DNA from 4 places in the Rossellomorea sp. ABR4_012 genome. Region 3 is predicted to be linked to each of the others. Evidence: riboswitches for the same ligand, from Rfam matches in the RefSeq annotation. Region 3 holds a riboswitch; each other region holds the start of a gene.

Evidence for each region. Region 3 has a riboswitch for S-adenosylmethionine ahead of ACXAFV_RS17140 (methionine biosynthesis PLP-dependent protein). Riboswitches for the same ligand answer to the same signal wherever they lie in the genome.
Region 1: it holds a riboswitch for S-adenosylmethionine, as region 3 does, so the genes downstream of both, ACXAFV_RS15605 (homoserine dehydrogenase) here and ACXAFV_RS17140 (methionine biosynthesis PLP-dependent protein) in region 3, are expected to answer to the same signal.
Region 2: it holds a riboswitch for S-adenosylmethionine, as region 3 does, so the genes downstream of both, ACXAFV_RS04205 (methionine ABC transporter ATP-binding protein) here and ACXAFV_RS17140 (methionine biosynthesis PLP-dependent protein) in region 3, are expected to answer to the same signal.
Region 4: it holds a riboswitch for S-adenosylmethionine, as region 3 does, so the genes downstream of both, ACXAFV_RS20465 (YezD family protein) here and ACXAFV_RS17140 (methionine biosynthesis PLP-dependent protein) in region 3, are expected to answer to the same signal.

Annotation. Positions count from the first base shown of each region.
Region 1 is NZ_JBSWVK010000003.1:509,699-517,858, reverse strand. Features, by position in the region: gene ACXAFV_RS15625 (NAD(P)/FAD-dependent oxidoreductase) at 1-497, opposite strand, end outside; gene ACXAFV_RS15620 (Rrf2 family transcriptional regulator) at 598-996, opposite strand; partial or broken gene ACXAFV_RS15615 (VOC family protein) at 1,147-1,490, opposite strand; gene ACXAFV_RS15610 (aspartate kinase) at 1,783-2,973, opposite strand; gene ACXAFV_RS15605 (homoserine dehydrogenase) at 3,025-4,269, opposite strand; SAM riboswitch class I at 4,421-4,531, opposite strand; gene ACXAFV_RS15600 (copper homeostasis protein CutC) at 5,035-5,724, opposite strand; gene ACXAFV_RS15595 (aminotransferase-like domain-containing protein) at 6,138-7,559, opposite strand; gene ACXAFV_RS15590 (LysE/ArgO family amino acid transporter) at 7,658-8,160, shown strand, end outside.
Region 2 is NZ_JBSWVK010000001.1:846,489-854,648, forward strand. Features, by position in the region: gene ACXAFV_RS04180 (hypothetical protein) at 226-1,467, shown strand; gene ACXAFV_RS04185 (Glu/Leu/Phe/Val family dehydrogenase) at 1,655-3,034, shown strand; gene ACXAFV_RS04190 (YfhE family protein) at 3,164-3,319, shown strand; gene ACXAFV_RS04195 (DUF1659 domain-containing protein) at 3,668-3,886, shown strand; gene ACXAFV_RS04200 (DUF2922 domain-containing protein) at 3,926-4,144, shown strand; SAM riboswitch class I at 4,511-4,616, shown strand; gene ACXAFV_RS04205 (methionine ABC transporter ATP-binding protein) at 4,741-5,754, shown strand; gene ACXAFV_RS04210 (methionine ABC transporter permease) at 5,744-6,409, shown strand; gene ACXAFV_RS04215 (MetQ/NlpA family ABC transporter substrate-binding protein) at 6,431-7,246, shown strand; gene ACXAFV_RS04220 (S8 family serine peptidase) at 7,463-8,160, shown strand, end outside.
Region 3 is NZ_JBSWVK010000004.1:211,061-219,220, forward strand. Features, by position in the region: gene ACXAFV_RS17130 (bifunctional homocysteine S-methyltransferase/methylenetetrahydrofolate reductase) at 1-31, opposite strand, end outside; gene metC (cystathionine beta-lyase) at 61-1,245, opposite strand; gene ACXAFV_RS17140 (methionine biosynthesis PLP-dependent protein) at 1,238-2,359, opposite strand; SAM riboswitch class I at 2,451-2,553, opposite strand; gene ACXAFV_RS17145 (tryptophan--tRNA ligase) at 2,682-3,677, opposite strand; T-box leader at 3,728-3,972, opposite strand; gene ACXAFV_RS17150 (metal-dependent hydrolase) at 4,027-4,653, opposite strand; gene ACXAFV_RS17155 (NUDIX hydrolase) at 4,735-5,370, opposite strand; gene ACXAFV_RS17160 (GNAT family N-acetyltransferase) at 5,421-6,347, opposite strand; gene ACXAFV_RS17165 (VanZ family protein) at 6,571-7,143, opposite strand; gene selB (selenocysteine-specific translation elongation factor) at 7,246-8,160, opposite strand, start outside.
Region 4 is NZ_JBSWVK010000006.1:133,972-142,131, forward strand. Features, by position in the region: gene thiO (glycine oxidase ThiO) at 1-541, shown strand, start outside; gene thiS (sulfur carrier protein ThiS) at 525-728, shown strand; gene ACXAFV_RS20450 (thiazole synthase) at 730-1,494, shown strand; gene ACXAFV_RS20455 (MoeB/ThiF family adenylyltransferase) at 1,494-2,513, shown strand; gene ACXAFV_RS20460 (L-cystine transporter) at 2,656-4,038, shown strand; SAM riboswitch class I at 4,201-4,310, shown strand; gene ACXAFV_RS20465 (YezD family protein) at 4,397-4,549, shown strand; gene ACXAFV_RS20470 (phosphoadenylyl-sulfate reductase) at 4,658-5,356, shown strand; gene ACXAFV_RS20475 (inorganic phosphate transporter) at 5,414-6,436, shown strand; gene sat (sulfate adenylyltransferase) at 6,478-7,608, shown strand; gene cysC (adenylyl-sulfate kinase) at 7,628-8,160, shown strand, end outside.

The sequences.
Region 1 (8,160 bases), on a different contig from region 3:
TCTTTACTCCAATTGAGAAGAAGTTTCGCCATATGGAAGATAGATGGATTTTCTGAAACAACGAAAATCGGCTGATCCTGCAGTTCCCATCCATCACAATAAGGACAATTAAACAAACTTTTCCCATACAACGAATAAAAGCCCTCGATGTGAGGAAAAATTTCTTTTACCCCTGTTGCCATAATTAATTTTTTTGTCTGAATACGATTTCCTGATATATCAACGACCTCAAATCCCAAAGCTGTTTTGTTGACTGAGACTATCTCAGTTTGTAGATGCTTGACAGAAGGATAATTCAACAATTCTTTATAAGCAATACGTCGGAATTCGCTCGGTGTTGTACCGTCTCTTGTAATAAAACCGTGAGAGGCATGTGTCACAGCATTTCTAGGCTGATTATTATCAATCAATGCAACACTTCGTCTTGCTCTCCCCAGTACAAGGGCTGCATTCAACCCTGCAGGGCCTCCACCAATAATTGCACATTCATAAATCATAAACAGCACCGCCTTAATAGATATTATAGACTTATTATATCTGCGATTAAACGAAAAATAACCATCTTTACAGTAAAAAAACTATAAAAAATGGCTTACTTTAAACTCCCATTTGCTTTTGAGCTATTTCCACTAAGTTAACTTCTTTTAAATACTGTTTCATCTTATCTTCTGCTTCTTTCATTTCAGCTTGAATTAAGCATTCATCCCCATGGACAAAATCACATTCAAATAAGGAAGCTGTACCTTCAATAGCGTGAATGATATCTAAAAATGAAATATCATCTTTTAGGCGAGATAATCGATAACCTCCATTAGCTCCAGAAATTGATTCAATCATTCCTGCTTTTACGAGCTTAGTTAAAATTTTCGATAGATAAGTTGTTGAAACGCCTTGGGATTCTGCTAGTTGCTGAACACCTATTGGTTCAGTCGAAGAAGCAGTAACGAGAGAAAGCATGGTGTGTAAAGCATAATTAGTCGCTTTTGAAAATTTCATATTAACACCTCCATTATAGACTTATTATATCTACAATATCCTTAAATATATTTATCTGTCAAGACTGCTGCTTCCAAAAAAAACGCAGCCGATCAAAGGATTGAAAAAATAGCTGAAAACCAATTTCCTGTCCTCAGCTATCGCCTCCAATTATTTCTCCCAAAGCTCAATCAATCTGCCTTCAGGATCTTTTATCCGTACAAACGCCCCAAATTCACTAACCTCTTTTTCCTTCACAAGAGGTACACCAATCCGCTCAAAATGCTCAATCGTCTCGTCCATATGATAAACTTGGAAATGCAGCATCACTTGCTGTTCTGTGGGGAATGATGGATCATCTTCAGAAAAGAAGGAAAAAATAGTCTCATTCCCTGATTGTGGTTGAATAATGGTCCCATTCCAATCTTCCATATCTTCAACACTTCACTGTACCATTTCTTTACCGCTTCCAGGTTTTTTGTCCTCCAAAATATTCCTCCGAAACCTTTTATCATCCTACTAAACCCGCTCCCCTATCTAATTTTTCGGTTAAATAAGAAATTCAAGAAATAAAGACATATTCCTTCTTCAACCGACCCGCCCTTTAACTTAAAACCAATTATTTCAATTTCGGGCTGTCTATACAAGAAAATTCCAACAAAAAGGAAGCTTAGTTAGCGGAACTCGTTCCAATCGGTACGCCTGTTTTAATCAATCCTTATGTGAAAAAGTGTATAGGGCCCTGCCCTATACACTTTCTTTAATTGACATGTGGTGAGAGACAGAATGCTTCCCCTCCCGTTCCGTTTACAAAACAGCTCTCCTTGATTCTACATAATCCAAACCAAAATGCATATGGAGGACCCTGGCAGCCTTTTCTACATCACACCTATCAACCAGTACACTTAATCCTACCGAGGATTCCCATATGGACTCCTTCGCAATATGGTAGTCATAAAAAACGTTTCTAACCTTCTCTTTTACCTCATGTGTTGAGTTGATGCGTCCTATCACGGTCACCTTTGATAGATCTTCTCTCTCTTCTATATAAGAGCAGGCTTGATTATATTGTCCTACGATTCTTTTTACTTCTTGAACATCCTGATTTTTAACTATGAGGATAAGGTTTTCCTTGTATTTAATGATTTCTGTCTCAACATGATGGTAATCGAGGTCATAAAGAATCAGTGACTCTCCTCCCTGACAGACACTGATTGTCAGAACAGAAATATCTTTCTGATAGGCGATCCCGACAATAGGCGCATTTCTCTGTGACCTTTCACTAATGACGGTTCCCCGCCCCTCATTCAAACTGGAACAAACCACAAGCGGCACATGATGTTCCTTCGCATGTTTAATCGCTCTAGGGTGCAGCACACCAGCTCCCATTGTAGCTAAACGCAGCATATCATCATAGGAGAGGGTGTCAATTTTTGCTGCCCGGGGAACGATTCGCGGATCCGACGTATACACCCCATCTACATCCGTATAAATATCACACCTATCCGCTTTTAAAGCGGCAGCAAGTGCAGCTGCAGTCGTATCCGAACCGCCCCTGCCTAATGTTGTCACTTCTCCTTTATCCGTGATCCCTTGAAAACCGGCAACTACGACGATTCGTCCTTTTGATAACTCCGATGTTATCCGATCCGTATCGATCGAGGTAATCTTGGCATTCCCATATACTCCGTCCGTTTGGATTCCCGCCTGTCTGCCTGTCAGGGATACGGCTTCCAGCCCCTTTTGCTGCAGGGCCATTGTCAAGAGGGAGATCGTCACTTGCTCACCGGTACTTAAGAGCATATCCATTTCTCTCTTACTTGGCTTTACAGAAAGGTCCCCTGCCAATCTTACGAGTGTATCCGTCGTTTTATTCATTGCTGATACCACTGCGATAACATCATGGCCTTTTTCCCTTTCCTTCATGACATGAAAGACCATACGCTTGATTCGATCTGTAGAACCAACAGAGGTTCCACCAAACTTTTGAACAATCATACTCAATGATACCCCTACTTTCTATCAGACCATATTTAATAAAGATTACTTCTAAAAAACTGCCGCCCCAGTCTTCACTTCATTTTCCAATGGAATTTCATCCAGAATAGACACAGCTTGAATTTGATCATGCGTCCGAAGAAGCGATTCCAGTGTCTCTTTCCTGCCTTCAATAAATACGTACAAGTAATCGCCAAGCTGAATGCGATCCTTTAAAGTGAAAGATGAGATCCAGTCTTGATCATCATCATCACAGATCCTCATAACCCATTGGTGTCTGCTCTCAACAAGAACCTCCCCGGTCCTTGCTATGCTTTCGGCAGAGGCCGTGTACTTCCTCTCGATCAACGACAGAAAATCCTCTACCATGGCGCTTCCTGTAGGCAATTTCCCAGCGCCTGGGCCAAGCAGGGTGATTCTTCCTACAAGACTACCCTTGAGGGATATAGCATTCTCTACATCCTCCACACCGTAAAAAGGATGGGTGTCATGAACAAGGATTGGCTCTACTTCACCTTCGATATGGTCTACTGAATCCCGCCTGAGAGAACCTGCATGCTTGAACCGTAATCGAAAGGATTCCGCTGCCTGGAGCCACTCTGCAGTCAGGTGGGATATCCCCTTACGTCGAATATCCTTCCAATCGGGCTGTCTGCCAAAAGCTGTTTGACTTAAAATGAGCAATTTATAGAACGCATCATGGCCTTCGATGTCATTTGTAGGATCGGCTTCCGCGTAACCCTTGTCCTGAGCAATTTTTAAGGCTGTATCAAAGGCAAGACCACTTTTTCTCATTTGAGATAAGATGAAATTGGACGTCCCATTCAGAATCCCTTGAATTTGTCTGATCTCATTCACCTTCAGAAGCTGCCTGATACTGCCGATCACAGGGATTCCTCCGGCTGTCGTCGCTTCAAATCCGACCGATACCCCGTTCCTTTTTGCCTGCTCTAATAGCTCAGGACCATGTTTAGCAAACATCGCTTTATTGGCCGTGACGATATGAATTCCCTTCTCAATGGCTTCGGTTAAATACGTATAGCTCGGCTCTTCCCCCACGATTGCTTCAAAGATCACGTGCAGGTCGGGGATATCCAAGATGTCTTGGAACTCTGTTGTGACGTTGATGGATGATTCAATGTTCCTCTCTTTTACGGGATCTTTGATTAGGATCGCCCTTACCTTCACCTCTCTACCCAGTACTTCCTTCAATCTGTCCTGATGAGTATCGATTGCTTCACAGACTCCTTGCCCTACTGTTCCAAACCCCAGAATTGCCACATTAATCGTTGACATCATTCAGCCTCCTATTGTCGAATTTTCACATTATACATAAGAATTGATTCATTCCAGTTGAAGATCCACTTGAGGGATAAGAGCGGAAAAGAAAAGAGTATACAGAAAAGCCCTCTTCTTTTAAGAAGAGGGCTAAATGAACATGCTCCTCCCCTTATCTTCCAGATCCGTATGGGATCTGTAGGAATTGGCACCTTTACAGTCTGATCCTGTAGGTTGCCGGGCTTCATCGGGCCTATCCCTCCGCCGCTCTTGATAAGAGATATAATGTTTGATTTGGTATTACTTGCTATTTGAGTATGAATTGGATTATAAAGTGGATTCATTCCCTCGTCAATACTATTTTTAGTATTTTAAAAAAATTCATTCGATTGTTACAGACAGCTTTATTTCCTATCGGTTTACTTTAGTTTGAACCCTATCCAGGAGTTTATTAATCTCATTGTCCCCCTGAGCCCTTAGCTAACGATTTTTCGACAAGTTGGTTGATAAACGGGGAAAGTGGATTGTATTTTCCAAGAGTGGCATGTAAATATGGAAAGTGGATCGTATATTCCAAAAGTGGAACGTAAATGCGGAAAGTGGATTGTATTTTCATTAGTGGGGGAATTGGGTTAACTAAGGGACTGCTCTTATCCTACTTTATACGCTGAAACCGGCAGTCCAGTGAAGTTTTTTGATGATGAGGTTCATTTTTTTGTAAAAGTAGAGTGGGAACCGTCCCCTTCTACTCTTCTTGTGCTGCTTTTCGTATTATTATTACCATTATTCTTGTTGACCTTTTAATAGTTGAACCATTTCTTTCGCTTTTTCTAGATGAATTCCTTCGATGAGACTATGATTTTTTCGCACAGCTGTACCAAAATGATAATATCCTGTATTTACTGTTGAATGAACAGTACAAATATTGCTTGCATTTAATCCACTTCCAACCAAAATAGAAATATGCCCACATGCTGTTTTCATTTGCTGAATGGTTTGCAGGCGGCTGGAAAATTCAACATTTCCTCCAGAAGTTAAAATCGTTGTTATTTCTTTGTATTGGGCTAATGTTTTAGCCGCTTGAACAGGATTGACTGTACAATCAATTGCCCGGTGAAATGTAACCTCTAAACCATTGCATTCCATCAATAACTCTTCAAGCATGTGTTGGTTAACTTCATGTTTCTCATTCAACACTCCTAGTACAACACCATTTGCACCTAATGAACGGATTATTTTAATATCATTTTTCATGATCAAAAAGTCGTCATAAGAGTAACAAAATGATTGGCTATGCGGCCTTACCATCACATTGACCGGAATGCTTACACGGTTAACTACGGCTTCGATTAAGGAGTGACTTGGTGTTAAGCCGCCCTCTGTTATTGCGGATACTAGCTCAATCCGATCGGCCCCAGATTGTTCAATTAATATAGCATCTTCTAATGTTGTCGCAATAAATTCTATGAACATCGTATCAACCTTTCTTATATGCTGCTTCCTTCTCTTTCTATATACAGTTGAGAGATTTTAATAAAAGTGTACCATATTAATCACGCATTGATTAAATCTACACTTAGGAGAGCAGCCCCTGTCCAGCTGTGCGCCCAAGTCAACACATCCATCATCACTGCATCTTCCTGTTCCTTTTTAACGACTAAATACTTTCATATATATAAAGAAATCACAATATCCTTCCCCGCGTTTCGGTTCCATTAGAAGGATATATCTGGATATGTTAAAATAATTCAAGTACTGCATATTTAACAAAAGATTGCAGCTTTAACAATGAAGAGAAGGAACATGTTCGCCGTAACGATCTTATCCGCTGTCTTAGTCGTAGGAATGTCCGCATGTAGGCAATCTTCTGCAGCAATCACAGCGAACTAATGCCGGGTTAGTTCTAGTAAAATAGACAATCCTTCTTTTAATTCTTCCAATGAAGCATAAGCATAAGAAAGACGAATATGATGTAAATCGCTTGAATTATAAATATAACCTGGGTTGATCAAAATATTTTGTTTAAGTAAATTTAGAAATAAAGCCTTATTTACAATAGGTTCATGAAACCTGATCCATATATAGAAACCACCCTCAGACTTTTTCCACGTAGCGATTTGTTGAAATTGCTGTTCTAGTATTTCTTCTATAAATCCAGCCCTTCTTTTCAATTGTTCACGAAGTTTATTCAGATGCTTTTCATATAAGCCTGATGAGAGCCAGTGTGCGACGATTTCTTGAGAGAAGGCACTTGAACCATAATCTGTTTGCATTTTAATATCCGCTAATCGCCTAATAACAGGTGAAGGCGCAACAACCCAACCAATCCGTAAACCAGGACTCAGCGTTTTGGATACACTGCCAATATAAAGCACTTGCCCTAATGCATCAAATGACTTTATGGCAGGGGAAGATGATTCAAATAAAAGTTCGTGATACACATCATCTTCAATAATCGGGATTTGTAACTTTTTGCACGCATTGTATAGGCTTTTCTTTTCTTCAATCGACCAATTATGCCCTGTCGGATTGTGTAATGTTGGTACACAGTAAAATATAGATTGCCTTTTTCTTTTGAGTGTCCGCAGATTGTCTGTTAATTGTGCATCACGTAAAACTGAAATCATAAGCATTCCGGCGGATTGAAAGGGATGCACAGAATTTAAATATGAAGGTTGCTCTTGGAAGACAATGGATCCTTCTTCTAATAACCCAATCGCAATTAATTGAAGTGCTTGAAGTGCACCTGAGACAATTAAAATATTTTCTGGTGCTGTTTGAATACCACGTTTTTTTAAATACTCACATAAAACTCTTCTAAGCTTTTCGCTTCCTTGCGGTGATGAATAACCAATCGCCTTTGATTCGAGTGAAATCTCTTTTAGCGACTGTTCAATTTGTTGCGTTGGGAGTAAATCTGGTGATAATTCACCTGTTCCAAGTCGTATGATATGATCTGTTTGCTCATATTCATTGATGAGTTGAATCGTATGATAGTTCGGTTTGTGGATACTTGATTCAATGTGTCGCTGCCAATTCGGTTGAGCACTGTTCAACAGCACATTCCACGAATGATTAGCCACAAATACTCCTGATCCCATTTTTGATTCAAGCAAACCCTCTGCCTTTAATTCATCAAGTGCAAGTTGCACAGTGCTTCTATTCACATTAAATTCCGTTGCAAGTTGGCGCTGTGTTGGAATCTTTGTACCAACAGTCCAATCACCTCGTTCAATACGAGATTTTATCCAATCTACAATTTGGTCTTGAACGGTCAAATGTGAATGCCGATTTGGTTGCCAATTCATAACTCCCCTCCTAAATTGGGTGGATAAAAAACCACCCAATTGGGTGTTTTCTTTTAGTTGTATCATAGTACGATAGTAATTGAAAGGGAGTTGAATACATGGAAGCCATTCTTCATGGAGTAATCATAGCGTTCGGCCTTATTTTACCTTTAGGGGTACAGAATGTATTTGTATTTTCACAAGGAGCCACGCAGCCAAAACTTCTTCGGGCACTTCCAGCAACTGTTACGGCTGCACTATGTGATACATTTTTAATCCTGTTAGCTGTCTTTGGACTATCTGTTATCGTTTTACAATTTGAATGGCTGCGACTTACCCTAATGATAACCGGGATATTGTTTTTACTTTACATGGGGTATGCAATTTGGCGTTCTGAACCAATCACGGCTGAAACGAACAAAGCATTACCCATCCGTCAACAAATCATCTTCGCTTTATCAGTTTCTTTATTAAATCCACATGCCATCATAGATACAGTCGGTGTCATTGGGACAAGTGCATTAAAATATGTCGGAACGGAACAAGCTTATTTTACCATCGGGTGTATTACAGTATCTTGGATTTGGTTCTTTGGATTAACAATAGCGGGTTCAGTTGTGAA
Region 2 (8,160 bases), on a different contig from region 3:
TCACCTTTTCTTATTAATCATATTAATCTAATCGGAATTAATGAATTTAATTATAGTGTATTAGTAGGGATTGTCAAGGTTGCTAATTATTTATAAATCCTCATTTTTAAGGAATTTCGGAAATTAATTGTTATTGAGAAAAAAATGGATATAAATTTTAAAAAAATGAAATAAAATATGGCTGGATATCGTCTAATATAAAAAGGGAAAAAGTGGGGGAAATGGATGTTCAACAAAGGTAAATTAGTAGGTATAGCTTTGGGGCTCGTAGGATTGGTGCTTTTTTCTTTCCTGACGATGTACGTGCTTTCTCAGACAGAGAAAGGAAAGGCAGAAAAAGTATTTGCTTCGGCACAGGGGAGTTTGTCTTCCTTATATGAAACGATGCAACTCCATTTGAAAGATGCAGAGGAAGGCGGGTTGCTGACACTTTTGGATGAAACGGCTGTAGCGTCGGCCCAATTATCGCTGAATGATACGGAGAAACAACTCTCGAAATTGAATGGAGCAAATGAAGAAACAGTCAAACAAGAGTTAAATCCTAAAATGAAAGGAATTGAAGAATACAACGGTATTGTTCCCATCGCCAATCAGCTGCAAAGCAGAATTCATGATGCTGGTGAAAAAGTGAAGGATGATCCGCTCGATCCGGCTTTATCAAAGCAACTTACTTCTTTAAAAGAAGAGCTTGCTGAATTTACGAAGCAGGCAGCCACAATCGAAAATCCCTCTATCAGAGAGTTTTTTGCAAACAGATATAAACCGCAGATCGCACGTATAGAAGAGCAGGTAGCGGATTATCAAGAAGTGTCGAATCAAATCGCAGAACTCAAGACGAACGCTGAAAAATTTTCTCTCCCACAAGTGGAATTCGAACAAACGGTTTCACATCTATCAGAGAAAGTTGCAAAATTACCTTACAGCAACACAAACAAAAAGTTCCAGGAAGAATTACAACGAGCTTCGAAGGAATATGAAAAACAAAAACTGGCACTAGAAGAAAAGAAACGTGCAGAAGAAGAACGTCTTTCAAGAGAGAGGGAAAAAGCAGAGGAGGAGAAGGCTGAACAAGAAGCTTTTCCTATGAGGTTTACCGAGACATCTTCAAGCGGTCATGTAACAATCTATAGCCGGGAACCTTCTGGTGAACGCTTTAATGCAATTGATGAAATTGCCAGAAGGCATGGAGGAAGATACTATTACATTCCAAGCTCTGACGTAGCTGTAATTTTTGATAAAGAAAGAAAGGCTCTTGCTGGATTAAACTATGGATTTTCAACGAGCATAGATTTAAAAGTATTGTTCGTGGACTTATATGTTTATTACACGGGGACTTCCAAGGAAAAAGCTGCCGCACTTGTTGAACAGGTTATTGAATCAGGGGAGCCGATTGAAACAGGTGATGACAATGGAGAAGGTTCAAAGCTTTGGACAGAGGATGGAACATTGCTTTATGGTTTGTGGTAAATAAACGTACGTTAAATGAAAACTGCTGCCCATTTGAAAGGGAAAGCAGTTTTTTTTTTGGAAACCGAACCTGGTGATTTGAAAACATAGAAACACACATGATTTTCCGTTTTAAGCATAAAAAGATGGGGAACTTTATAACTAATACCAAATACTACTATTTTCTAATTTTAACAGGAGGGGAAACATGATCAGTCAAACGCGAGACATTGTTCAAAAATCATTGGATGCTTTACTGGAAGACCAGAATTTTCTGCCGGAAATGCAGGGGGAAGCGAGGGAGCAGGCTTTTACATCCCTGACAGCGATTTTGTCTACTCCGAATCATGTACATAAGTCTTTCTTGAGGGTGCCGCTTGAAAATGGGCGTGTCGACCGGATCCCTGCTTTCCGGGTGCAGCATAATAATGCGCTCGGACCTTATAAGGGCGGGATTCGATTTCATGAGATGGTGAATGAAGATGAAGTCGTCAATCTTGCTTCACTGATGACGTTGAAAAATGCTCTTCATGATGTTCCGTTCGGCGGCGGTAAAGGCGGAATCATCATCAATCCGCGTGATTACACCGACAAAGAGCTTAATGTGATTGCGAAAAAGTATGTCCAGTATTTCAGTGATGTGCTTGGTCCCGACAAGGATATACCTGCACCTGACATGGGTTCTGGCGAGCGGGAGATGGACTGGATGATGGCCGAGTATAAAAGCATTCACCCGGGTTACCCGTACAGAGGGAGTTTTACCGGAAAAAGCGTGATCAATGGAGGCTCTTTGGGACGCCGGGAAGCAACCGGTAAGGGTGTGTACTTTACCTTCCGATATATGATTTATGATTTTATTAAAAATCAGAAGAATCTGCTCACGAAAACGGATAATATTTTTGCCAAGACAGCCTTGAAATATGAAAACAAGCCATTGACCATTTCTGTTCAAGGGTTCGGGAATGTTGGTTCGGTGGCGGCTCTTGAAGCGTATCAATCCACTCATCTTCAGAACAAAGTGGTTGCGGTGAGTGACAGGAATGTGACGCTGCACAACTCGGATGGACTGGATATTCCTGCGCTTGTTGAATTCACGATGAGAAATAAGGGAGACCTTCCGACCACTGAAGAACAGTTGAAGGAGATTGATGTTAAGGCAGCGATATCGGACAGGGAGGATGTATTATACCTTGATGTGGATGTCCTGATTCTGGCTGCCTTAGAAGACCAGATCCATAAAGATAATATGGAAAAAATAAAGGCAGATATCCTTGTCGAAGGAGCGAATGCCCCTGTCACCACAGAAGCCGACAAATTCTTGAGTGACAAAGGTGTCATTATCGTGCCGGATATCCTGGCCAATGCCGGTGGTGTCATCGTGTCCTATTTCGAATGGCTTCAAGGACGTGAAACCCAATTCTACTCAGAAGACGAGGTGTTCAGGCTACTATATGAAAAAATGCAGGTAACGCTCGATACGGTCCTCCCGCAATTCTTCGGAGACCCATTTCCGCTCCGCCAAAACTGCTACATCCATTCCGTGACCAAACTGTCGACCATCCTGTACAGACAAGGGAAACTTTACTGAATTAACGCATCGAGGGACGGGCCTTTAGCGAGCTAAAGGCCCGTCCCTCTTCAATGTGTTTATACGAATTTCTTGTGGGTAAAGGATTTGTAGAAAGACATTAATAACTTTGAAAGGAGAGATTTCAGCATGGCAGAACGACATGCGAAGAAGCTTCCCTACAAAGGGATTAATACGGAAAGGAACAATGGATTAACGGATACGCAAGAGGTACTTTGGGCGAAAGAATTTAAGCGGGCGACGAAAGCTGGGTATCCGGATGAAGTGAAAAGTCATCGTGAATAGTGGAAATGATTGAAGAACCTCTGTGAACCGTATTTTATATGCGGTTTGCGGGGGTTTTTTGTTTGACTGCATTTTAGGCTTCATTCAAAAAGTGAAATTGAGCTAGCGATCAAAGGAAAAATCCCGGGTGCCAGATCCCTGGTGCCAGGCACAATCAGGCAATTTTGTTCCTGGCACAAAACGCCTTGATTGTACCAGGAACAACCACCACTTATTGTTCCTGGCACAACTCTTCTCCAAGTTCCCGCCTTCTGGAACCCAAAAAACATCAAATCAATATAATCCAAACCAAGGGTGTCCTTTTCCTCCCCCAATCCCTATATAAAAGGTGAAAGGAGGTGAGGCACAATGGCAACAGCGGATTTGAAAGGAACGAAGCTGAGATTTGCATTCAACGACGGGATGGATGAGAAAGGCAACCCGAAGTATAAGTACAAGTCGTACAGCTACATCAAAGGTTCAGCAACTGCAGATGAGATGCACAGTGCAGCTCAGTCGCTAGCAGGTCTTTCGGAGAAAAACTTATTCAACGTAGAAAAGATTCAAAACTTTGATATCAACGCATAATGATCACTGAAATTTTGATAGGAAGGAGGGGATTTCAAAATGGCAAAGGTACTTGAACTTCAATTTAAAACAGAAACAGGAAAGTCTGCGAAAATCAGCGTCAACGATCCGATCGACCCGATCGATACCATCCAGGTGAAAGCAGCTATGGACAACCTGATCGCAACCGGCGTATTCGGCAGCTCAGGCGGCGCTCTAGTAAGCGTAGATGGAGCACGAGTGGTTGAGCGTAATGTAACGGACTATGAAGTTTTATAATAAATGAATGAAGCCACCTCGAAATCCTATATCGAGGTGGGTTTTTCAAATTAAATAAACGATTGTTTAAACCACCAAAAGCTCAACGCAGCAAGGTTTTGAAGTGTTAATCAAACGTTTGTTTAAAAATAGAGGAATGCCTCAAAAGGGAGTTGAGGGAGGCTCACGGGTCACCCGCGGAAAGCGAAGTCTTCCACGGAAATCAAAAGCGGTGTTCAAAAGAGTAAACTACAAAAAACTTTTCCCCGTCCCTTAAACAAAGATAACGCTTACATATATAATCCGTTCAAATCCCTTATTGACTTTCCATATCAAACCATATAATATCTCCTATAAGATTAAAAACTCCGAAAATTAAATACTTTCAAATTATCAAGAGCGACTGAGGGATCAGGCCCTATGACGTCCGGCAACCTCCAATAAGGAACGGTGCCAATTCCTGCAGGATGGATTTCATTCTGAAAGATAAGTCGATGATACAAGAGCGATGCTTCTTTCAGTAATTGAAAGAGGCATTTTTTATTTGTTCAAAACATACTCACGTACTACTCTTGCCGAGACACGGCAATCAATGCAAAAGAAAAGGGGTGTTAAAGATGATCCAAATCAACAACCTTGTAAAAGAATACAAGACAAAAAAGCAAACAGTAATTGGTGTGGATAACGTCTCCGTCACCATACACAAAGGAGAAATCTTCGGCATCGTCGGTTACAGCGGGGCAGGGAAAAGCTCGCTCATCAGGTGCCTTAACTTACTGGAAAAGCCGACTTCGGGGGAAATCATCATCGATGGCCAGGACTTAATGAAGCTGTCTTCTAAAGAGCTGCGCTTCGCTCGCCAGAAAATCAGCATGATTTTTCAGCACTTTCACCTCATCAAAGCGAAGACGGTATATGAGAATCTTGCTTTTGCCTTAAAAGCAGCCAAGGTGCCAAATGCAAATATCAAGCCGCGGGTGACGGAACTTTTAGAAATGGTCGGGTTAAGCGATAAAGCCTATGCTTATCCAGCGCAGCTGAGCGGGGGACAGAAACAGAGGGTCGGAATCGCAAGGGCGCTCGCAAACAATCCATCTGTCCTGCTATGCGATGAAGCGACATCTGCTCTGGACCCCAGCACAACAAAGTCCATCCTCAAACTTTTAAAAGATATCAACAAACAGCTTGGACTGACTATCGTCCTTATCACGCACGAAATGGAAGTGGTAAAAGAAATCTGTGACAGGATGGCCGTCATGCAGGACGGGAGAATCGTGGAAGAAGGCGCGGTTTACGACCTCTTCGCCAACCCGAGACAGCCGCTTACCAAGCAGTTCATCGAAAACATACTGCAGTTCGAATTGCCTCCTCATTTACTGAAGAGCCGAACGGGCAAGCTGATCAAAATCCAGTTCAAGGGTTCGATTGCAGAGGAGAGTGTCGTGTCCGAAGTGTTCCAGAAATACAAGGTTCGCGGCAATATCCTGCACGGAAAAATCGAGTATATCCAGGAAACTCCCCTCGGGATTTTCATCATGGAACTGATCGGGGACGAGACTGAAACACAGGCAGCCATCCGCTACATAACTGCCAAAACACAAAGCCTGGAGGTGCTGGACCGTGCTGCCTGATTCATTGATTGCGATTTTACCAGAGTTGAATAAAGCTTTTCTTGAAACGGTGTATATGGTCGGAATTTCGTTGGCAATCGCGATATTGCTCGGCCTGCCGTTAGGGGTCCTGCTTTTTGTGACAGATAAGGGGTTGTTCCTGCAAAACGGATTCATCAAGAAAATCGTCGGCTTTGTCGTCAACATGGTCCGTTCGATTCCGTTCATCATTTTATTAGTGGCACTCTTGCCTCTTACAAAAATATTGACGGGAACGACGATCGGGCCGACCGCCGCATCCGTGTCGCTGTCTGTAGCGGGGGTTCCGTTTTTTGCAAGAATGGTGGAGACAGCCCTTCGTGAGATTGATAAGGGAGTGATCGAAGCCTCGGTATCGGTTGGGGCGAGTCCGTGGATGATCATCAAGGACGTCCTGCTGCCGGAAGCAAAGCCTGCAGTCATTCAGGCCATCACGATTACAACGATCAGCCTGGTCGCCTATTCCGCCATGGCGGGAATTGTTGGCGGAGGTGGTGTCGGTGACCTGGCAATCCGTTTCGGCTACTACCGCTATGACAATACCGTGATGATCACCACGGTCGTCGTCTTGATCTGCCTGGTGCAGCTCATCCAATATACGGGGGATATTTTTTCAAGATTAGTAGATAAACGATAAACAATTTAGGGGGAAGATTTCATGAAAAAGTGGATTTTACTTTTAGCAGCAGCATTAACAGTCAGCTTGCTTGCAGCCTGCGGCGGAGAAGAAGCGAGCTCGGGGGGCAAGAAAGAAATAACAATCGGTGCGACTTCCGGTCCATACAGTGATATGGTCACAAAAGCCTTCAAACCGGGACTTGAAAAGAAAGGCTACACGGTAGAGGTCAAGGAGTTCAGTGATTACATCCAGCCGAACAATGCATTGGCGCAGGGCGACCTGGATGCTAACCTGTTCCAGCATAAAATCTACATGGAAACATTCGCGAAGCAGCACGGCATGGAGCTTTCGGAGGTCATCGTCGTTCCTACCGCACCGATGGGCATCTACTCAAACAAATTTGATTCTATAGAAGATATCAAAGAAGGCAGCGCCATTGCCATTCCAAACGACCCGACAAACGCAGCCCGCGCATTCCAAATACTAGAGGACGCGAAGCTGATCACATTGAAAGATGGGACAGATCCATTAACGGTATCTGAAAAAGACATCGATAAAAACGTGAAAAACCTTCAATTCAAACCGATCGAAGCGGCACAGCTTCCAAGAGCAGTTGAGAGCGTTGACCTGTCAGCAGTACCGGGTAACTATGCGTTAGCTGCAAAAATGGACTTACTGGACGCATTGCAGCTTGAAAACATGCCTGATCAATACCGAAACCGCGTCGTCATGAACACAAAAGACGTCGATTCACAACTGGCAAAAGATATCAAAGCAGTGGTGGAAGCAGACGAATTTGAAAAAATCATCGATGAAGAATTCAAAGGCTTCGGGAAGCCGGAGTGGATGGAATAATTTAATGCTTTAATGTAGTGAGGGACGGGCCTTTAGTTAGCTAAAGGCCCGTCCGCTTTTTTTGTATTATTTAGTAGAATAATAGTGCTTTTTGCTCAAGGGAAATAAGTATTATTGATTGAATACTAGTAATGTTATGAAATTTTGTTTAATTAAGGAAGGTGAGGGTGTAAGGAATACAAGCAACAAAAAATAAAAAGGAGTTGAAACCCTAAAATGAAAAAACGTCTATTTCATGCTTCAATTTTATCTATCATTCTAGTATTCATTCTATCCACCTTTAGTGTTGGCGCAGCACCACAAGCTAATAAGGCATTTTCCCCTCAATCACAGACACCTCCAGATCTAGCAGAAATCTTTGGTAATGTAGACACCTCGTCTTCCGCAATCACCAGCGTAATTGTAGAACTGGAGGAAGAATCAGTCGTAGAAGCGAAACATAAAGGAAAGAAGCAGTCCAAAGACAACTTGGCAAAAACACGCAGTAAGGTAAAAAAAGATGTTAAGGCTGCAGCAAAGTCAAGTAAGGTAAAACGTGAGTATGATCACGTATTCTCAGGCTTCTCAATGGAACTCAAGTCAAATGAAATTCCGAACATACTGGCAGTGCCAGGTGTTAAAGCAGTTTATCCGAATATTACATACACCATGACGGATTCTAAAGATGTAACAATTGAAGAGGATGCGTATCATCCTGAGATGATGAACAGTGCACCATTTATCGGAGCAAATGAGGCATGGGAATCCGGTTATACAGGTGAAGGAATCACTGTGGCTGTTATCGATACAGGAGCAGATTATACACACCCTGATTTAGCTCATGCGTTCGGTGATTATAAAGGATATGATTTCGTTGATGATGATAATGATCCCCAGGAAACGCCAAAGGGTGATCCGCGCGGAGAAGAAACGAC
Region 3 (8,160 bases):
TATCTTTCAAAGATTGTATGAGCGGTTTCACACGATCCCTCCTTTTCAATAATAACCCTGTTATAAATTGATGACTTTTATTATTGGATCATCTTTAAGTGCATTCAAACCGTGTTCAAGGTCCTGAATAAGTTCATCAGCGTTCTCCAACCCTACTGATAACCTCAGCAGACCGTCTGTGATTCCGCGTCTTTCTCTTTCCTTTTCCGGCATGGAGGCATGAGACATTTTTGCCGGGTATGAAAGAATGGATTCAACTGCACCTAAGCTCACTGCAAACACCGGAATATCTACCTGCTTAGTCAATTTCCTGACTTCTTCTTCACCTTTTAAGCGAAAGGATAAGACAGCACCAGGTCCTTTTGCCTGCCGAACATGGATTTCATGCCCTTTATGATAGCTCAGTCCTGGGTAGAACACTTCTTCCACTTCATCTCTCGTTTCAAGAAAGCGGGCAATCTTAGAGGCGCTTTCCGATGACTGCTTAAGTCGGACATGCAATGTTTTGAGGCCTCTTATCAAGAGCCAGCTGTCTTGCGGTCCCAAAACAGCACCAAATGAATTTTGCAAGAAGGAAAGCCTCTGGGCAATTCTCTCGTTACCGGTCACTGCGAGTCCGGCAAGTACATCACTGTGACCTGCAAGAAACTTGGTTGCACTATGCAAAACTACATCTATGCCAAGTGATAAAGGCTTTTGCAGAAGAGGGGTCATGAATGTATTATCGAGAAAAGTCAGGCACTCATTGGCTTTTGCCAATTTTACGATCCCTTCAATATCTGTAATGTTCAGTAATGGATTTGAAGGGGTTTCAATGTAAATCACTTTTGTATTTGGTCTGATCGAACGGGCCACCTCATGAAGATCCCTCATGTCCACAAAAGAATACTGAATACCAAATCGGTTCAATACCTCTGTGATTAATCGATAGGTGCCCCCATACACTTCTTCCGAAATGAGAACATGTTCCCCCTGGGAAAGCAACAGGAAACTCGTAGAAATGGCTGCCATGCCTGAAGAAAACGCAAATCCTTTTACACCGCCTTCAAGTTCTGCAATCGTGTCTTCCAATGCTTCCCTGGTTGGGTTTCCAGACCGGCTGTAATCATATGATCCAAACCGGTCAAAATCACTCTGATGAAAAGTGGTGGCGTGATAGAGGGGGGTAGAAACCGCTCCAGTTTGTGCATCGTATCCGTGAGAATGAAGCAGGGAAGTTTGCTGTGAGTATGTTTTTTTACTCATCTATAAGCACCTCTCCTTTTAATTGATTGAAAACATTCTCCAAATCTGAAATGATATCTTCCACATTTTCAATACCGACCGAAAATCGCAAAAGACGATTACATATGCCGAGTTTATTCCTTTCACATTCAGGAATATCTGCATGAGTCTGGGTTGCAGGATACGTAATAAAACTCTCAACACCGCCAAGACTTTCAGCAAACGTAATGACCTCTAAATTCTCAAGAAAAGTTCCGACCCATTCCTCCTTTGAAATCCGAAAAGACAGCATCCCGCCTCTGCCGGTATAAAGGACATCAGTAACGCAATCATGATTCGTCAGATACTCTGCAATTTCAATTGCATTTTTTTCGTGCTGGGCCATACGTATGCTAAGTGTTTTCATGCCGCGGAGTAACAGCCAGCAATCAAAAGGTGAAAGTACGGCACCGATCGAATTCTGAATGGTATAGAGCCTCTCTCCCAATACTTCGTTACTGACGATGACCACTCCGGCGAGCACGTCATTGTGACCGCCTAAATATTTTGTAGCACTGTGAACGACTATATCAGCACCTTCTGCAATTGGCTTTTGCAGGATTGGTGTGTAAAAAGTGTTATCAACGATCATCCATAACTCGTTATCCTTAGCGATGGAGGAGACTGTTGAAATACTGGTTTCATTCATTAATGGATTGGTTGGCGTTTCAAGGAATATCGCTCTGGTATTTTCATTTATCTTTTCTACAATGCGACTTTCTTCATGAGTATTCACGAAATGAAACCTGATACCGTATTGATTTTCATACTGCGAGAATAATCGATAGCTGCCTCCATATAAATCCTGTGAAACTATCAATTCGTCTCCCGAAGAGAATAAACTAAGAACTGCTTGAATAGCTGCCATTCCTGAACTGAAGGCAAAAGCTCTTTTTCCCTCTTCTAACAGAGCGAGTGTCTCTTCTAAAATGGACCTTGTTGGATTTCCAGTCCGCGAATAATCAAATCCCGTCGATTGACCGATGCCCTTGTGCTGATAAGCTGTTGACAAGTGAATGGCAGGGCTTATGGCTCCTGTCCCCACATCCGTACGATTTCCTGATTGAACGAGAATTGTATCGATATGTTTTTTCAATTTTGTCTCTCCTCTTCTTTTTATTACACGAAAAGGGTATAAAAGAAAAAACCTTCTTATTGAAATAAGAAGGTTTCATCGATCATTCTCCCTCTTATCGTCCAAGTTGAATTCAACTTGCTGGAATTAGCACCATGCCAAGGCTGGTTGCTGAGGTGTCATAGGGCCAGTCCCTCTACCTCTCTTGATAAGAATCTATTTGGTTATATAGAAATCATTGATCACTTTACTAAAATAACTTTCCCATAACTTACATCATACTTTATTAAATGTCAATGAAAATTATGAATACTTTTAAAAATACATTAACTTTTCTATTGGGTTATCGTATGCCGATTTTTATTTTCACTTCTTCCAAAAACGGTCTGGTTTTCTTTCTTGCTTTTTCCGCCCCTGCCATTAAAATTTCATTCAGTTTGGCAGGGGATGCCATTAGTTCATTATACAGTTCACGCGGCTCTTCCAACCGGGAATTCATGGCTTCAAAAAGCTCTTTCTTCGCTTCGCCCCATCCGATCCCGGCTAGGAAACGATTTCTCATTTCTTCTGTTTGAACTTCTGTTGCAAACTCTTTATATAACGAAAAAATGATGGATTCATTCGGATCTTTCGGTGCCTCAGGCGGGGTGGAGTCCGTCTTGATCTTATTGATCAACTTTTGCAGCTTTTTCGGCTCCTCGAATAACGGAATGGTATTGTTATAGCTTTTACTCATCTTGCGTCCATCCAACCCAGGAAGCACGGAGGTTTTTTTTTCAATGGCATATTGAGGCATCGTGAATGTTTCGCCATAAGTATGATTGAAACTTTCAGCGATATCCCTTGCGATTTCAACATGCTGTATTTGATCCTTTCCGACAGGGACAATCTCGGTTTTGAAAAGAAGAATATCCGCAGCCATCAAAATCGGATACGTATATAACCCCATATTTACGCCTGTGTCCGCTTCTCTTCCTGTGTGGCCATTTTCCTCGACAATGGATTTATAGGCATGAGCCCGGTTCATCAATCCTTTGGGAGAAAAACATGCTAAAATCCAGCTTAATTCAAAAATCTCTGGAACATCTGATTGCCTGTAGAAGATTGCTTTTTCCGAATCGAGCCCCAACGCTAACCATGTTGCTGCAATTCCCCGGCTGAGCTGGTTCATTTCTTCATTGTCGTGTATTTTCGTAAGTCCATGATAATCCGCTACAAAATAAGCAGGCTGATAGGTTTCGTTTCCAGCCAGTTCAAGTGCTGGTTTTATCGCACCGATATAATTCCCCAGGTGCACCCTGCCTGTGGGTTTGATCCCTGTTAATACTTGCTTTTTCATCACTTTCATTCCTCCCATTTTCTTTAAACACAAAAAGGGCTTCCAGTCCAAAAAAGGACGGGAAACCCGTGGTGCCACCTTCATTCGTTCACAGCCGTGAACGCACTTAGCTGTACAGAGGATCCTTCCTCGATACATTGTCCCTTGTATCGGTGAGACTTTCCGCCAAAACCTACTTTCACTTTCAGTCTGGATGCTCAGAAGCCCATTCAACTATTTTCACACACTGATTCTCACCGGCCATCAGCTCTCTGAGGTGTTTCAACAGCTTACTTTTCTTCATCATTGCACATGTTATTTGTTTGTTTCCAATATTTTATAGCAGAAGAAAAATTTGGTCAATGTATTTTTAGATTTCTTTTGAAGTTATAGGGAGAAATAATTTAACTCCTCTTTTGTTAAAAGGAAGGAATTTCATATCTCCGACTAAGTGACTGACATATCCTAGCATACATGCTTCAAAAATACCTTCAATCATCAGCGAAGATTCGAAGTATTTTGCTATGAATCCGAAAAAAATCAATCCAAGCAGGGAATGGGTATAACTCCGATGTGAAACGATTGAAGCGATTACTATGTAAATTCCGAGCAGCCATAACCATATTTCATTAAGATGCCAGCCAGCTGCAATCACCCCGATTCCTGTAAAGGTCAGCATCCTTCTCTGGGTAATCACCGTTGAAAGCAGTAAGATACCGATGCCGTACCCCATACCTATCCATTGTTTCCTTCCTTGCTCTTCCAGAAAACTGTACACCATCATCATAAAACCAATTACTTGAGCCACGGCCCGAATCATCTTCGGTGAAAAGGTAACCTTATTACTGAGCTTGCCATCGATATCCATGTCCGGCATCAACCCGGAAATTCCACCGACTGTCACAAGTACGGCTGTCGTGCTCAGGTCCGATCCCATTGAGTTGGCTGTGATAAATCCTGCAGCTGCCCCCGCTGCCATATGTGCTGTTCCGTTCACAACTCTCCTCCTAATTCTATATACAATACTGAATTTACTATGATAGAGGATTTAATGTGAAATGAACATGGGAAACTTGAATTATTTTTCCAGAAGCTCCATTTTTACTCTATATATAATTTCATGAAAATATGAAATTGGATGGGCTACAAAATCCTTTAATGAAATGTTTCTCTTGATGTATTCCTTTTCTGAATGTTCATTAATAGTAAATCCTTCTGAACTGACTTCAGCTGTTTCATTGAATATTAGCTGTTCAAAGTTTCGCAGAGTCGTACGAAAGATTCCTGATAATTCATCCACTTGAAGAGTAAAACTTTCAAAAGTGACTGGCTTTGTAAATAAATATACATTCGCTAGCTCACGATCTAAAATACCTCCGCCTTTCAACTCTTCTTTAATGACGCCAACAAAAGTGAGGTCATTGAATCCAATGTCCAGCCCCAATTCTTCTTGAATCTCCCTTACACCATCTTCAATCCATTCATGTGACAAAATATGGCCAGCAGCTGTGATATCCAAAAGGCCGGGGTAATCTTTCTTTCGATCACTCCTCATTTGAAAATAAATATAGTCTTCCCCTCTGTTTTCATCATGATGAGCCAGCCAGCAGTGGAACGTTTCATGCCAGTACCCTTTTTCATGGACTTTAGATCTCGTACTCTCTCCTAATCTATTGTAATCTCTATCAAAGATAGATAATTTTTCTTCGTTCATTTACCCGTCTCCTTCTACATGGTAATCGATAACTTTGAAACTCTGACACACTATGTATTACGAAGCCTCCAATATGCATCTATGAGTTCTTCCACAGGAATATTATCAATCTTCATCCCAGATACGTCACTGCCCTGAATAGAAACACCCTTCAAATTGCAGTTAGAGAACCTGGTCCCTTGAAGTTCACACCTTTCAAAGCTCAAGGAATTTCCTCCTTTACCCAAATCAGTATCACAAAAGTGAACGGCACCAAGTGTCACATGGGCAAATTGGCTATTTGAAAGATTTAAATCTGCGAATAAAGAATGAGTAAAATTGATATTTTGAAATTTCCCTTCACTCACATTACAATTATTCACGTGACTACCCATCAGATTACTATTACTGATCGAACTTTCTTCAAAGCTCACCCCATAGCACTCAGAGTGACTCAAATCACATTGTTCGTAAAGCCTTCCGGAAAGGTCCTTTTCCATTAAGAGGCTCTTGTCTTCTACGTTCATTTCTATCCTCTTCTCGTAGCAATATTCGTCTTCAGATTTAAATGTTGTCTGATAGCCGGCTTTTTCGTAAAAGCGGTGATTGTTTTTTTGCCTCACAGATGTTTCAAGATTCCATATTCTCACGTCCGGAAATTCTGTCTCAATCAATTCAATCACCCTGGTTCCAATGCCTTTCCCCTGAAAGTCAGGGTGTATGAAAATGCGATCTATTCTTCCGTAAGATGTACCTGAAAGGGTGACGATGATTCCCCCAGCTATCTGTTCCTCAACTAAAATCTTGTAAACTTCCAATTCACGTATCATATACTTGTTCTTTTCGACAGAAGCGTATCCAGGCGGCTGTATGTTGTAATCCACTGCGTACTTTTCATTATCCAGCCATCTAACAGCCTCTTCATCAAACGATATTCTCTTTATTTCAGTTAATAATGAAGCATCTCCAAGGGATGCCTTCTCTATTGTTATTTCCATGTATGTTCTCCTTTGAACTGATATCCTTTCAATATTAACATAATTTTCTAACAACACATACAAGGCTCTTTTCTAAATCGACCATGTAAGTCCCACCGATTACAGGAATGAAACACCTTTGTACTTGAATTTCATGAATAAAGAACAAGAAAACATAGGAAAAGTGAATAAAAAAGAGAGCATAAACCCAACCCTCCGTTAGGTATATGCTCTCTGACTTCTATCATCTATTTAATTTACCATTTAACTTCAACACTCTGTACATGAAGCCCCCTATGATGAATAAAATGCCGCCTAGAAGCGATCCCAATGTATTCATCAGCCAATCATCAATATCTGTTGACCTTCCTAAAGGAAGAAAATATTGAGTCAATTCGATAAAGAATGAAAAGAGTGCCCCAAGAAACGTCACCTTCAAAAGGATCGCTCTTTGGTGGCGCATCCACCAGCTTGAAAAGAAAGCGAATGGCACAAATAGAAAAACATTGGCTAATAAGTTACGGATCGGCACTTCTAAATGATTCCGATAGAGAAGGTTCAGTTTCAGATTGGAGAAAGGCTCCATGTTGGTATGGCCTTTAACCCCGCCGTTCATTCCTCCGTCACCAATAAATGGTGTGAGGGTGATCAAGCATATACCGCCAATGGAAATCGAAAGCAATAAAACAGGAAGGAGGTTCATCCACCTTCCCTTACCTCTTTTCTTTTTCCATATGGAGACGGCTAGGATAGAAGTAATGGTAACCAGTGCAAGTATGGGGATCACCCATCCAAATGCGCTCCATAATTCCTGCATCGTACGTCTCCTACTTTCTTACCTCGTATACTAAGATATACAATTGTATGAGTACATTTATACCACAATTCCCGGAAAGAAAACATATCCCTGTTATTCTTCTTAAAAAATCCATTTCCTCTCTTCTTTAATTCTGACTGTATATCCTTCTTTATCCAGTCTTTCTAAAAAAGGAATCATGTATTTTCGCGATAAGCCCAGGGCCTTTTTCGCTTGTGCTATGTTAAAAGTGTGGTCCGTATGGTTCATCAACAGTTCGATTGCTTGCACGTAGTTTTCATGAGTATAAGCGTATTTACCATCCAACGCTACGATCCACTTCTCCTGTACAAAGAAATGATAGAAGTTTTGCCTTAATGATTCATGTATACCAGCCTCTTGAAAATAGTCTTCCATCGTTTTTACATTCAGCCCATCTCGCCCCATCGAATGAAGAAGCTGCAAACATCTTTTTTCCCATTGAGGAGGAAGGCTCGGTGCAAACTCCTCCATACGAAGGACTCCGTTCTCCTTTGATATTTCTTTCTGTTGTAGTAACCTGTCGATACTATACTGAATGACAATATCAGTAAAAGGATGAAGCAAGGGCTCCATTTCCCCCTTGTTGATTCCTTTTTCGAGGGAATGACTTTCATGATAAGAACGAAGAACATTCATAATCATCTTTTTACAGCCCTCAACAATACTGCTGTGGGTTATACTGTTTGAGCGTAACTCTATCCACTCTTGCTGCTTCAACATTTCGTTAAGTTCGTTCAGGCTGACGGATGCTTCTTTAAGAATGCATTCTTTGGACAGGCTCTTATTCTTTTGAAGAAGCTTTAGGATTCTATCTTCCGGTGTCCCTTCCTTTAACGATTGCAGCTTTGAAATCGTCTCGCTGCCGAACCTGTATCTTCCTCCGTTTGGATTAATGATCCACCCTCCGCCTAAAGTTTCTACAGGTGTTGGTCTCCTTATAATTAATCGATCACCGCGTTTTACAACGATCTTATCGTTTAATCGAATCTGACAAAG
Region 4 (8,160 bases), on a different contig from region 3:
CTATAACTCTAGTGAAGTCATTGTCGCAGGCGGCGCCTGGAGCCGCGAGATATTGAATACTGCAGGGGTTGCTATCAGCGGATATCCAGTCAAAGGAGAATGCTTCTCTGTCGTGCTGGATAGCCCGCAAATAAAAAGGACAATTTTCACAGATGGTTGCTATCTTGTTCCGAAACCAGGAAATCGCCTTTTGGTTGGTGCCACTGAACACCCTTATACGTTTGATGAATCGATTACGGTGGGGGGAATCAATAGATTAATGAATAAAGCCATTGCACTTCTTCCGTACCTTGCATTTGGACATTGGGAGAAAGCTTGGGCAGGTGTAAGGCCGAAAACGGAACGTTCTCGTCCCCTGATTGGTAGAGTTCCAGGCTGTGAAGGTCTATCGGTCGCTTCGGGTCATTACCGTAATGGAATTTTACTCGCGCCTCTAACAGGAATCTTGATGGCTGAATTAATCGAAAGAAAAGATAACGACCCCATCTTCAGACTGGGTGATAAGGATGAAAGGATGTTGAATAGTGAAAGTAAGAATTAACGGTCAATTTGTGGAAATCCCCGATACTTTGTCGACAATCACAGACATGATGAATCACTTTTCTTTAAGTGATCGAATCCTCATTGTCGAAGTGAATGGTGATATCACAGAGAAAGAAAAATATGACACAACGACTATCAAAGAATTGGATTCTATTGAATTCGTTCATTTCGTAGGAGGCGGTTGATATGTTGAATATAGGTAAATATGAGTTTCAATCACGTTTATTACTAGGAACAGGTAAATATCCTGATTTTGACACACAGAAAAAAGCTGTAGAGGAATCAGGAACGGAAATTCTGACGTTTACTGTAAGAAGGATGAATATATTTGAAGAAAATCAGCCCAACCTATTGGAACGGCTGGATTTAGATAAGTATTCACTCCTTCCTAACACAGCGGGTGCGAAAACGGCACAAGAAGCGGTAAGACATGCAAAACTTGCAAGGGCTTCGGGATTGTGTGACATGATCAAGGTAGAGGTCATCGGGTGCGGGAAGACACTACTGCCCGATCCCATCGAAACATTAAAAGCGACGGAAGAGCTAGTAAAAGAAGGATTTACGGTTCTTCCATACACGTCTGATGATGTTGTGCTTGCAAGAAGATTGGAAGAAGCGGGAGCTCACTCAATCATGCCCGGAGCTTCTCCGATCGGCTCTGGGCAGGGTATCATGAATCCAGTCAATTTACGATTCATCATAGAGCAGTCAACTGTGCCTGTGATTGTGGATGCAGGCATCGGTTCCCCTGCGGACGCAGCATATGCTATGGAGCTCGGTGCAGATGGTGTCCTTCTGAACACCGCAGTATCCGCAGCAGGAGACCCAGTGAAAATGGCGGGTGCGATGAAGCTTGCTGTTGAAGCAGGGCGAATGGGGTTTGAAGCAGGCAGGATCAGAAAGAAGGCTTATGCTTCAGCTAGCAGTCCGATGGAGGGTATCGTCAGCTGATGTATGAACGGTATTCCAGACAACAGTTATTTGCCCCGATTGGAGAAACTGGCCAGATAAGCATTTCTTCCAAGCATGTTCTTGTGGTCGGGGCGGGAGCACTTGGTGCAGGAAACGCGGAAGCACTTGTCAGGGCAGGAGTCGGTAAAATTACGATTGCTGACCGTGACTACGTGGAATGGAGCAATCTTCAAAGGCAGCAGCTTTATACCGAGAAGGATGCAGCAAATAGGATGCCTAAAGCCGCAGCTGCAAAGAAACACTTGAAGGAAATCAATTCAGAAGTTGAAATCGAAGCACATATCATGGATGTCGGTCCTAATGACATAATAAGACTTGCTAAAGACGCGGATCTCATCATTGACGCCACAGATAATTTTGATACCAGACTGATGATCAATGATGTATCTTTTCAGAAAAAGATCCCCTGGATATATGGCGGATGTGCAGGCAGCTACGGTATTACCCATACATTCATTCCGGGTATGACTCCTTGCCTGACTTGTATGATGGAAACCATTCCTTCTCATAGTATGACGTGTGATACATCAGGGATTATTTCACCTGCTGTATCAATGGTGGTCTCCTATCAAGTCTCTGAAGCATTGAAAATATTGGCGGGAGATTTGAATGCAGTCCGTCAAACCCTTACATCATTTGATGTCTGGAGAAATGAATACAGCTCTGTTAATGTGCGGGCGCTGAAGAAGCCGAACTGCCCTTCTTGCGGAGAGAACCCCCGCTACCCCTATCTTAAATATGAAAACCAGCTTAAATCGGCGGTGTTATGCGGAAGGGATGCTGTCCAGATCCGTCCTGCACGACCGGGAGCCGTGGACCTTGATCGCATGGCAGAACAGATGGAATATCATATGGAACGTGTCGAGAAGAATCCATACCTTATTGCCTGTAAAAATGGAAAACATCGGATTGTCCTATTTCGGGACGGCCGTGCGCTCATCCATGGAACAAAAGATATTACGGAAGCAAAATCACTCTATCATCGATATTTCAGCTGAATGATGAAGAAGGCCCGTCCCTCGATGCATTAACGCGTTAGAGGGGCGGGCCTTTTCCATCATATCTTGTTCATATGCATCATAAACTACATTAAGCCTTTGGCCAGCAAGTCATTACAACCCGGAAAAAGGAGGTTTTATGATGAATGTTTGGGTCGTGTTGTTGAATCTTCTGATGTTTATTGTTCTTATTGGTGTTTTAATTTATTTGCAAAAAAGGAAGGTTTCTTTTTCAAAGAGGGTGTTCACAGCTCTTGGTCTCGGCATCGTATTTGGCTTTGTCCTGCAGTGGTTGTATGATCCCGGTGATGAAAATCTACTTCAGTCGATCGAGTGGTATAATATCGTCGGCAGCGGCTATATCAAGCTTCTGCAAATGATTGTCATGCCGCTTGTGTTTGTGTCGATCATTTCTGCTTTTACTAAACTGAAACAATCCCACAATCTGGGCAAAATTTCTGTGTTGATACTCGGCCTGTTAGTTGGAACGACGGCTGTTGCAGCAGCTGTAGGAATCGCGACGACCGCAGCATTTGATCTGGAAGCTATACAGATTGAACAAGGTGATGCAGAAGCGGCGAGAGGGGCACAGCTTGAAGAGCGTGCAGCGGCCATGGAAGGCCAGAGCTATCCGCAAAAAATCCTCGAGCTGCTCCCGGCCAATCCGTTCTATGACTTTACAGGTCAGCGTGCGACATCAACGATTGCTGTCGTCATCTTCGCTGCATTTATTGGGGTAGCATATCTTGGAGCTCAAAGAAAAGATCCGGAAGCAGCTTCGTTTTTTAAGAGAATGGTGGATTCCGTTTATTCGGTCATTATGAGAATCGTCACATTGGTATTGAGACTTACTCCATATGGCGTGTTGGCGATCATGGCAAAGACGGTCGCTTTAAGTGACTTCGATGCCATCACCAAACTTGGTGAATTTGTAGTTGCTTCATATATTGCTTTGCTCATCATGTTTGTCATTCATCTCATTATGTTGACACTTGCAGGATTAAACCCTGTAACGTATGTGAGAAAAGTATTACCTGTTTTAACGTTTGCTTTCACTTCGAGGTCCAGTGCAGGAACACTCCCGTTGAATATCCATACCCAGACGAGAAAGCTGGGCGTTTCAGAAGGGATCGCTAACTTTTCTGGATCATTCGGGCTTTCTATTGGTCAAAATGGATGTGCAGGAGTATATCCTGCCATGCTTGCCGTCATGATTGCGCCGACTGTGGGGATCAATCCATTGACTCCTTCTTTCATTTTGACGCTCATCCTGATCGTTGCCATTTCCTCTTTTGGAGTCGCAGGGGTCGGTGGAGGAGCCACATTTGCCGCTATCCTCGTGCTATCTGCGATGGACCTGCCGATCGCACTTGCCGGTCTTTTGATATCTGTAGAACCGCTGATTGACATGGGGAGGACTGCAGTTAATGTCAGCGGGGCTATGACTTCAGGCGTGATTACAAGTAAAGTGACCGGAGAATTGGCTTCCGAAGTTTATAATGAGGGGCAGGTGGCAGAAGAGTAACCACTATTTGTATACCACTAAATAATTGAATGAATAATATATTAAGTGAAATCAAGAAAATGAGATTTATTGAACTTTTATTAAAGTTTATAAATCTTATCGAAAAACTCGGGTTGACATCTTTCGGAAACGTGATATTATTTAGAATATTAAATTAAATATTTCTTATCCAGAGCGGTGGAGGGACCTGGCCCATTGAAACCCGGCAACCTACTTTTATCTAGTAAGGTGCTAATTCCAGCAAAATGTGGAGTCATTTTGGAAGATAAGGTAACCTATACCTGAACAGCCTTCCAGAATGGAAGGCTGTTTTTTCTTTCAGACTATGACTGGATAAGACGAAGTTTGGGGGAATCTTGTGGCAAATCAAGACAATCAAGAAGCATTTGATGAAGTTGTTGAAAATGTGAAGTCGATGTTAAAGACGATGAAATACGGGTCGATTACAGTCGTGGTCCAGGATGGAAAAGTTGTACAGCTGGAGAAAAATGAAAAGGTTAGACTTAAATAAACTGAAATGCTGACTAGACAAACTAGAGGCGTTTAACACTCTGAGGGAATCCCTTTCTGTGTTTGACGTCTCTTTTTCTTTTTTCAGCTCAGTAAAGGGGGTTGTATATTGTTAACCTATCAAAATTGGAAGTACCCAAACTTTTCTTTCCGCGTTGATGAAACCTATAAAGGTGCCTTGAATGTTCTCCAGTGGTCTTATGAACATTTCGGAGATGATATCGTGTATGCGTGCAGTTTCGGAATTGAGGGAATTGTACTGGTTGATTTGATCTCCAAGGTCAAACCTTCGGCAAAAATTATCTTTCTGGATACAGACGTACATTTCGAAGAAACGTACGAAACGATTGAAAAAGTCAGAAACAGGTATCCCGACTTAATCATTACGTTCAAGAAATCAACATTGTCATTAGATGAACAGGCTGTGAAATATGGTGAAAAATTGTGGGAGAACGATCCCAATCAATGCTGCCGCTTAAGAAAACTCATTCCGCTGGAAGAAGCATTATCAGAAGGGCATGCCTGGATCTCAGGATTGCGGAGAGAACAGTCAGAAAGCAGGAGCAATGTGAATTTCATTAATAAGGATGAAAAGTTTAAATCGATAAAAATTTGCCCGCTCATCCATTGGACGTGGAAAGAAGTGTGGAGGTATGTCCACAAACACCAACTTCCTTACAACACACTCCATGATAAAGGCTATCCCAGTATTGGGTGTTCCCACTGTACGGCACCTGCCTATAACATGGACGACTTACGCTCAGGCAGATGGAAAGGCTCAGGTAAGACAGAATGCGGTCTTCATTAAGGAGGGGGAAGATCGTTGCTTGAAGTGACTGCACTTCTTGTATGTCTATTTTTTGCGATGAACATCGGTGCGAGTGGAGCGGCTGCATCGATGGGTGTGGCTTATGGTGCAGGTGCGGTGAAAAACATGAGAACAGCCTTATTGATATGCTCTGCCGGGGTGTTTCTCGGCGCTGTGCTGGGAGGCGGGGAAGTGGTGAAAACGATCAGTTCAGGAATTATCCCGCCAGGCATCCTTACTATTGAGATCGTGGTTATTATCCTGCTTTCTGCTACTCTATCGCTGTTTCTGGCCAACCTGATGGGCATTCCGCTGTCGACCAGTGAGGTAACGGTCGGGGCAGTTGTTGGAGCGGGTGTCGCATATAAGGTTCTATTTATAAAATCTCTGCTCGTAATCATGATGTTTTGGATTGTTGTGCCACTGGCAGCCTTCCTTATCACCTGGTTGACCGGAAAAAGCTTGTACCTGCTGGAGAAGAAAGGGTATCTATTCAGGAAAAAGTGGATGGGTGTTGTGCTGGTAGCAGCAGGGTTCTTAGAAGCTTTTTCTGCAGGCATGAATAATGTAGCCAATGCTGTCGGACCACTTGTTGGAGCAGGGATGTTGTCTGTTGGGAAAGGCATTTGGCTGGGCGGCTTTTTCGTAGCTCTCGGTGTCGTTTTATTAGGGGGCAGGGTAGTTGAAACCAACGGAAAGAAAATTGTTCAGTTTACAAAAATGGAAGGCATCGTCATATCGAGTACAGGAGCTGTTCTTGTGATGATCAGCTCCCTATATGGAATGCCGATGCCGCTTACTCAGGTAACGTCATCCTCCATCATTGGTCTCGGGGCTGCGAAAAGGGGAAAGGTGATGCTGAAGAAGAAAATCGTATCGAAAATCATCAAGATCTGGGTGGTATCACCTCTTATTTCGCTCAGTATGTCCTATTTTATGATCAAGCTTCTGATTCAATCAGATTTGTATTCAATTGTCGTACCTGTCAGCGTGATAATTGCAACCATAGGTGCTCTTTCTTTAATGAAGATCATAAATGAAGAAAAAAGATCTGTTCATGAAGAAGGTGGAGGCATCTGAGTTCAAAACCAACTAAAACGATAGATATAAGGAGGATGGAAATGAGTTTACAACCACATGGAGGAACATTGATTCAGGCTTTCCATGAAGGAGCAAACCTGGATGGAATAACAAAGGAAATTGAATTGGACGAAATTGCATTGAGCGACTTGGAACTGATTGCGATTGGTGCATATAGTCCGATCGGGGGGTTTTTAACCGAAGAGGATTATAACAGTGTAGTGGAAAACTTGCGCCTCAAAGATGGCACCGTATGGAGCATCCCTATTACCCTTCCGCTTAATGAGAGGGATCAATTGAAAAAGGGAGAGAAGAGTAAGCTGGTCTATAAGGGTGTTACGTACGGAACAATTGATGTAACCGACATATATCAGCCTGATAAAGAAAAGGAAGCACTTTATGTTTATGGCACGACGGATTTGAATCATCCAGGTGTGAAGAAGTTGTTCGATCGTGGTGATATCTATGCTGGAGGCAGTATCACTCTTCATAGGAGGTTATCGAAACCATTCTCTTCCTATTCGTTCGATCCTTTGGAGACGCGCAGGAAGTTTCAAGAAAAAGAATGGAAGACGATCGTCGGTTTTCAAACGCGAAACCCTGTTCACCGGGCACATGAATACATTCAGAAAACAGCCCTGGAAACAGTCGATGGATTATTCCTGAATCCTTTGGTGGGAGAAACCAAAAAGGATGACATTCCGGCCCACATCAGAATGGAGAGCTATGAAGTGCTGTTGAAGAACTATTATCCCGAGGACAAAGTGACGCTTGGCGTCTTTCCGGCTGCCATGAGGTATGCAGGTCCAAGGGAAGCGGTCTTTCATGCGCTGGTACGGAAGAATTACGGATGCACCCATTTTATTGTAGGACGTGATCATGCAGGAGTAGGGGATTATTACGGCACGTATGATGCTCAAAAAATATTTGATTTGTTCAGCCCGGATGAAATCGGCATTATTCCATTACGGTTCGAACATAGTTTCTATTGCGAAAGATGTGAAGGGATGGCGACTGCCAAAACGTGCCCGCATGAATCGGAACATCACCTCATCCTATCCGGTACGAAAGTGAGAGGAATGCTGCGAAACGGCGAAGTGCCGCCTTCCACTTTCAGCAGGCGGGAAGTGATTGATGTATTAATCAACGGATTGGCACAGGAGATCGGCTAAATGGTAAGGAGGATTAAAGATGAGTAAAGGGACAGAGAACATCGTCTGGCATGAGGCGGCTGTAAAAAAGGATGCAAGGCGGATGAAGAATGGTCACGGAAGCTTCATATTATGGTTCACAGGATTGTCGGCATCCGGAAAGTCTTCAATCGCCAATAAGCTGGCGCATTCCCTTTTCGAAAGCGGAAAGCAGGCAGTGGTACTGGACGGCGACAATATTCGCCATGGATTAAACAGCGATTTGGGTTTTAAAGAAGCGGATCGCAAAGAAAACATCAGAAGGATCGGAGAAGTATCCAAATTATTAGTCGAGAGCGGACAAATCGTCCTTACCGCCTTCATTTCACCTTACAGGGATGACCGCGGTTTGGTCAGGGGATTGGTGGATAGGGGTGAATTTATCGAAGTGTATGTGAGATGCTCCCTTGAAGAATGTGAGAAACGAGATCCAAAGGGGCTTTATCAAAAAGCCAGAAGAAATGAAATCCCACATTTCACTGGAATCAGCGCACCCTATGAAGAACCATCAAACCCCGAAATCGTGTTGGATAC